DNA from 2 places in the Delftia sp. Cs1-4 genome. Region 1 is predicted to be linked to the other one. Evidence: riboswitches for the same ligand, from Rfam matches in the RefSeq annotation. Region 1 holds a riboswitch; the other holds the start of a gene.

Region 1 (3,395 bases):
TGCGCCACCGGCCCGTGCCCGGGCGGCGCACCGGCTACCGCCGCGTGGCCATGCGCCATGGGGTCAGCCGCATCCACAGCGGCCATCGCCATACCGTGGGGCTGATCTTTCATGACGCACTTTGATGGATGGCCGGTATGAGCACGCTGGATCTTTTCGCCGATGAACAGCCCACCGGGGCCGAATCCATAGGCCCCCAATCCGTGGTGCTGCGCGGCCATGCCCTGCCACATGCCGCGCAGCTGCTGGAGGCGGTCGAAGGCATTGCGGCGCGGGCGCCGCTGCGCCATCTGGTCACGCCGGGCGGCTTCACCATGTCGGTGGCCATGACCAACTGCGGCGCGCTGGGCTGGACCAGCGACAGGCGCGGCTACCGCTATAGCGCCATCGACCCACTCAGCGGCCAGCCCTGGCCCGCCATGCCGGCCCTGTTTGTCCGGCTGGCGGGCGAGGCGGCCGCTGCGGCGGGGTTCGAAGGTTTTGTGCCCGATGCCTGCCTCATCAACCAGTACCTGCCCGGCACCCGGCTTTCCCTGCACCAGGACCGCGACGAGCGCGACCTGGGCGCGCCCATTGTCTCGGTGTCCCTGGGCATGCCGGCCACTTTTCTGTTTGGAGGATTGGCGCGGGCGGACAGCACGGCCAGGGTGCCGCTGCAGCATGGCGACGTGGTGGTCTGGGGCGGCGTGGATCGGCTGCGCCATCACGGCGTGCTGCCGCTCAAGGACCAGCCTCACCCGCTGCTGGGCGGGCGGCGCATCAATCTCACTTTTCGCAAGGCGGGCTGAATGGTTGGACGGTCTGAAATGGATAGGCTCAACAGCCAGGATCGCTTCGCGCGCCTGAATTGGGCGCGGATTGCCGCTGAGCTCGATGCCGAAGGCCATGCCCTGCTGCCGCAGCTGCTGACTGCGGATGAAAGCCGCGCCTTGGCCCGCGAGGCGGCCGCCGCGTCTGGCCTGCCGCCCTCCATGCAGGCATGGCGCCCGGTGCTGTACGGGCATCTGCTGGCCCTGGCCAACCGCTGGCGCGAACACATGGGCATGCAGCCTGAGTTGCCGGGCTGCTTCGAGGATTTCATGCGTGCGGGCAGGCAAGCAGGCCAGACGCAGCCGCAGTCACAGCCACAGCCACATCTGCTGCGCGTGCCGCAAGCGGGTCATGCCCCGCTGCGTTCATACAGCGAAGGTGCGGCGGTGTTTCCGCTGCAGCTGGTGCTGCTGCTGTCCCGGCCGGGCCAGGATTTCGAGGGCGGCGAATTCGTGATGACCGAGCAGCGCCCGCGCATGCAATCGCGCCCCATGGTGCTGCCGCTGGGCCTGGGGGATGCGGCCATCATCGCCACGGGGCCGCGCCCGGTGCGCGGTGCGTCAGGCTTTTACCGCGTGCACCTGCGGCATGCCATCAGCCGCGTTCACCGTGGCGAGTGGCTGGGTCTGGAGCTGCTGTTGCACGACGTGCCCCAGGCGCCCAAGGCTCTGCAAACAGAGCGCTGGCTATAATGCCGCGCCTGCAAAGGCATCCGTGCAACAGGTGTCCGCATGCCAGCCATGGGGATGAAACGGGAACAAGGTGACTGCCAGCAAATGCTTTTTGCGCTGCCGGCACAGGCCTTGGCTGCCCCCGCAACGGTAAACAAGTCAAGGCGCTCCATGCCTGTCCCGCCAGTCTCCGCAACCCTGCGGAGGGGCGATGACAGGCTGTCACTGATTCATGGCGTGGTCTGCAACATGCAGCTTTTCGCGGGTGGATTGGGAAGACGGGGCGCTGGGCGCAAGGCATGTCCTTGCGCCGCTTGTGAGCCCGGAGACCGGCCTGCTGCGTTTCTCGCCTGCTGTGCAGGCGTTTTCTTGACTGTCTGCGGGGTGCGGATGGCAACGTCCTGCGCCCTTTCCTCCCACGCTGGCTGGAGAGGTGGCAGTGCCTTGCTTTCGCATCAGACGGTCGAAGACCGATGTTCGAAATGCATTCTTCCTTTTCCAGGGTTTCCAGCGCTCGCGCTGCCCAGTCCCTTTCCGTGCGGCTGAGCCCGCTGGCCCTGGCCTGCGCCTTCATCTGCCTGCCGGCGCAGGCTCAAACACAAACCCCCACCCCAACGCCCCCATCAACCGCCCTGCCCGAGGTCCAGGTCACCGGCCAGGCCGAACGCATCGGCCAGCAACTGGCCCAGCCTGCGCGCTCTGCCAGCCATACCGGCGTCTCCAACCAGGAAGTGCCGGCCAGCGTGGATGGTGTTTCTGCCGAGCAGATGCAGGAGCGCGGCGACTACGCCCTGGTGGACGCCGTCACGCGCACCGTGGGCCTGACCTCCAGCAGCACGCCGGGCAATGGTGGCCTGTCCTTCAGCAGCCGCGGCTTTGCGGGCGTGAACTCCGTGGGCGTGGCCGAAGACGGCATGGTGCTGGGCGTGGCCGCCGGCACCACGGCCTATCCGGGTGACAGCTGGGGCTACGAGCGCATCGACGTGCTGCGCGGCCCGGCCTCGCTGATGTATGGCAGCGGCACCATGGGCGCCACGGTCAACGCCATCCGCAAGCAGCCCAGCCGCACCAGCTCGGCCGAGGTGCTGGTGGGCGCGGGCACGGACGACACGCTGCGCCTGGGCCTGGGCGTGACCGGCGCCCTGGGCGCCTATGCCAGCTACCGCATCGACAGCTACACCGCACGCAGCGCAGGCGAGCGCGATCTGGACCAGTCGCGCAACGGCAAGTTCATGAGCACGCTGCGCTTGGAGCCCACGAGCGACCTGCAGATCGACCTGATTGCCGACCGCAGCGTGCAAAAGCCCAGCCGCTACTGGGGCACGCCGGGCCTGGACGGCAAGGTGGTGGAGTCGCTGCGCGACCGCAACTACAACGCCGAAGACAGCGTGCTGCGCTATGCCGACGAGCGCCTGCGCGCCAAGGTGCAATGGAAGGCCAATGACTGGCTGACGGTGCGCAACGAGCTGTACCACGTGAAGTCCGACCGCCACTGGCGCAACATCGAGGCCTACGCGCTCAACCCCGCCACCTGGACCGTGGGCCGCTCCGACTACCTGGAAATCCTGCACGACCTGGAGCAGACCGGCAACCGCCTGGGCCTGAACGTGGACCGGGGCTCGCACAAGATCGCCATGGGCTGGGAGGCCGCGCGCATCAACCTGCGGCTGTCCAACAACTCGCCCTATGGCGGCTCGTCCACGGTCTCGGCCTGGGATCCCGTGCATGGCAGCTGGGCCAGCCCCGATCTCACCGCCGCCAAGACAGAAACCGGCGTGACCCAGCATGCCCTGTACCTGGAAGATGCCTGGCGCATCAGCAACCGCTGGCTGGCCATGGCCGGCCTGCGCCGCGATGTCTACGACTTTGCCAGCCACTCGCTGGTGGGCGGCACGGATTTCAACAAGACGCTGG
Region 2 (3,395 bases), 2.5 Mb from region 1:
GCCAGGTCCATGTCGGCCTGCATTTCCAGGCCGCGCGCCACGATGTCGGCCGCGTTGTTGGCGTAGTCCGAGGTGTTGGTCGTCGCCCCGCGCGAGACGGTGATGATGCGGTCGCTGATGGTGTTCTGGAACAGGGCCGCATCCACGCGCCAGCCGGGCTGCTGCAGCGCGGCGCCGACCTCGATCTGGCGGCTGGTCTCGGGCTTGAGGTTGGGATTGCCGAAGGTGCGGCCACCGCCGACGGCCGTGAAGTCCGAAGCCAGCTCCGTGGCCGTGGGCGCGCGGAACCCCGTGGAGGCCGCAGCGCGCAGCGTGAGCCGGTCCGTGGCCTTCCAGGTGGCGCCGGCCGACCAGGTGTGGTTGTCGTAGTCGCGCGTGCTGGCCTGGGCCAGCGCCAGGTTGGGCGTATCGTCGAAGCGCGTCGTGCCCCAGGTCTTGCGCAGGCCGGCACGCAGCGTGAGGCGATCGTCGAACAGGGTCTGCGCGTCCTCGAAGTACAGCGCGTGCACCTGCTCGGTCTGGTTGTTGTCGTAGGGCGCAACCTGGCCCGCCGGGCCGCCCGGCATGGCCACGCGCAGGCGGTCGGAGCGCAGCTTGCTGCGCTCCCAGTCAAAGCCCATCAGCAGGTCATTGGTCTGGCTGACACGCAGGCGCGGCTGAAAACGCAGGCCCGTGGCGTCCAGCTGGCGGTGGTTGTAGTCGCGCGCCGTGCCGGGCACCGCGCTGTTGCCCGAGCGGATCACGGGCGATGCCCAGTTGAACTCGTCGGTATCGACCAGGCTGTAGAGGTGGGTCGTCCAGCTCAGGCGCTGGTCGGGCAGTGCACCTTCGTAGGTCAGGTCCAGCGAGCGGTTGCTGCGGTTGTCTCGGCTGTAGATGTTGGCGCCCGATCCGCGAAAGCCCGCGTTGTAGATGCCGTCCGTGCGCAGTTGCAGCTCCACGCGGTGCAGCTCGTGCAGCTGCCAGCCCAGGGCGCCGCTGGCGCCGCGCCGCTTCCAGCCCGTGTTCTCCATGCGCGTGCCGCCATCGCCCGACTCGTAGTCGCCGCGCCCGCCTGCGCTCACGCCGAAGTACCAGTCGAAGCGGTCATTGGCGCCGGCCGTCTGCGCATCGGTGCGCCACAGGTCCCATGAACCGGCCTGGACCTGGGCGCGCGTGCCGGGCGCCGTCGCCCCCGTCTTCATGATGATGTTGACCACCCCGCCCATGGCCTGGCTGCCGTAGATCACCGAGGACGGGCCGCGCACGATCTCGATGCGCTCCACATCCGAGGGGCTGAGCTTGGACAGGTTGGCCGTGCCCGCGCGCCGGCCGTTGACCAGCACCAGCACCTGGCTGCGGAAGTCGCGCCCCTGGCCGTCGGTGGAGGCGCCGCGCAGGTTCATCGAGGTCTGGGCCGCCGTCCATTCGCTGAGAAAGCCCACGGCGTTCTCGGCCAGCAGGTCGGTGACCGAGCGCGCGCTGGAGCGCTCTATGGCCTCGCGGTCGATGGTCTGCGTGGTGCCCGCGATGCGGCTGCGCGCCTCGGGCCGCGCGGTGGCGGTCACGAAGACGGCGTCCAGCGCGTCGTCGGCGGATGCACCGGTTTTGCCGGCCGTCGGTTCCTGTGCGGCGCCGGCCGCTGCGGCGCAGCAGGCCAGCACGGCCGCAGCGGTGGCCGGGCGCAGGAAGGGAAGAAGGGGAAAGGGGCCGGAACAATCGGCGGCCAAAGAAGCGAAGCGCATGCGTTGAATCCAACTGCCCCAGTCACCCGTGGGGCCTATCGTCTGAACCACGCCGCACGGCGCGCACGCCGGAGCCGGCCACGGCAGCGCAGGCTGGGGCCGGACCGGACAGGCGCACTCCCGCGGCGTCCGAAAGCAGTGCAGAAGGCCGGTATCCGGGCTTGCGGAACGCTGCGGCGCGCATCGTGGGCGCGCTGCAGCAGGCATCCCCGCCTTCCCATGTCCGTCCAGACACAGTGGCTTGCGGCGCGCAACCGGTGGGTGGCGCGCCAGCGTGGGGAGTTGTATTCCGCTGACCGTTGCGGGGGCAGCGCAGGCATTGCGAGCGGCCACCTCGATGGCATCGCGCACCTGCTTCCCGTTGAACCCCTGGCCGGTGAACGGCATGGGGCACCTTCAGCAACAGCGCACCGCCACGGCCCAGGGGCTGCGGCGGTGCGCCAGCGGCGGATTATCGCCCAGCCCAGAAGCCCGGCACGCGGGCCAGCGCACGCAGCGCGCGGCGGCTGCTGCGCGCGCTGGTAGCCAGGCGGGCCTGCAGGTAGCCGGCCGCGAACCAGGCGCGCGGGTCGCGCGCGGCCTCGGCATGGAAATGCTCGGCCGCCACGGCCATGTCGTTGTGCAGGCCCAGCGCGTCCTGGGCGGGCACCAGCGCCTCGGCAAAGCGCCGGCCCTTTTTGCCGGGCCACATTCCGGGCGCGAATTCCCGCGCAAAGTCCGCCAGGTAGCGCAGGCGCTTGAGCCGCTTGCGCACGCGGTGCTGCTGCGCCAGCGGCAGGCGGTCGAAGTGCCGGCCGTCGCGCAGCACCTGGCGGTGCAGGCGCGCCAGCCGCCGTGCCAGGTACTTGCGCGTGCCTGTGGCGGACAGGTGGGCAAAACGGGCCGATGGCTCTGCCTGCGGCGCCTGCGCCAGCGCCTGGATCTCGGCCAGCGCCTGCAGGAACGGCGGCTCGCGCACGGCAGCGGCTGCATCCGCCTGCACGGCCTGCGGCGCCTGCCAGTCGCACAGGGGCGCATGGGCGGCCTGCAGCAGCGGGCGCACCACATCGGCCAGCGTATCGGCATCGCGCAGCGTGCCCAGTTGCGTAAAGGCCTGGGCCAGGGGGTCATCCCATTCGGCGCGCATGCCGGGCGCCAGCCCCGCGCATTCGCGCAGCACGGTGCGCAGGCGCCGCAGGGCCACGCGCAGCTGGTGAATGGTCTCGGCATCGCTGCCACCGCCCTCCAAGACCGCCAGATGCGACTGCACCTGGGCCAGGGCAGCAGCCAGCGCCGCACGCACAAAGCCGGCCGCATCGGGCCGGTCAGGGTGCTGCTTCGCAGGGGTGGACATGGTCAGGCAAGGAGATGTGGACGTTGCCGACGATTGTGGGCGCAGCCCCGCGCCAGGGTCAATCCATGGTCAATCGGCACCCTCCCCGCTCAGGCTGTGCAGCGCGGGCCGGGCAATGCGCACATAGTCGGCCGAGTCCAGCACGATGGAGCGGTCCAGCCGGCCCGCGTTGAAGGCGATCTCGCCAAAGCGCTCTACCAGAGCCGGGTCCACCACCAGGCGCACCTGCGGGTTGAAGGAGAACGGCGGCACCGATCCCATCACGCAGCCCGTGGCGGCCTGGGCCTCCTCGGGCGAGGCCAGCGTGGCCTTGCGCACGCCCACGGCCTGGGCCAGGC

What was found. A riboswitch is a leader RNA that binds a small molecule or an ion and turns the genes downstream of it on or off. The one in region 1 is predicted to bind cobalamin.
Region 2: linked by a shared signal. The riboswitch ahead of DELCS14_RS04260 (TonB-dependent receptor) and the one ahead of DELCS14_RS15035 (TonB-dependent receptor) in region 1 are both predicted to bind cobalamin.

Annotation. Positions count from the first base shown of each region.
Region 1 is NC_015563.1:3,421,687-3,425,081, forward strand. It holds gene DELCS14_RS15020 (2OG-Fe(II) oxygenase) at 1-125, shown strand, start outside; gene alkB (DNA oxidative demethylase AlkB) at 138-788, shown strand; gene DELCS14_RS15030 (2OG-Fe(II) oxygenase) at 807-1,502, shown strand; cobalamin riboswitch at 1,515-1,834, shown strand; gene DELCS14_RS15035 (TonB-dependent receptor) at 1,955-3,395, shown strand, end outside.
Region 2 is NC_015563.1:954,351-957,745, reverse strand. It holds gene DELCS14_RS04260 (TonB-dependent receptor) at 1-1,724, opposite strand, end outside; cobalamin riboswitch at 1,853-2,137, opposite strand; gene DELCS14_RS04255 (CHAD domain-containing protein) at 2,176-3,057, opposite strand; gene DELCS14_RS04250 (YbaK/prolyl-tRNA synthetase associated domain-containing protein) at 3,127-3,395, opposite strand, start outside.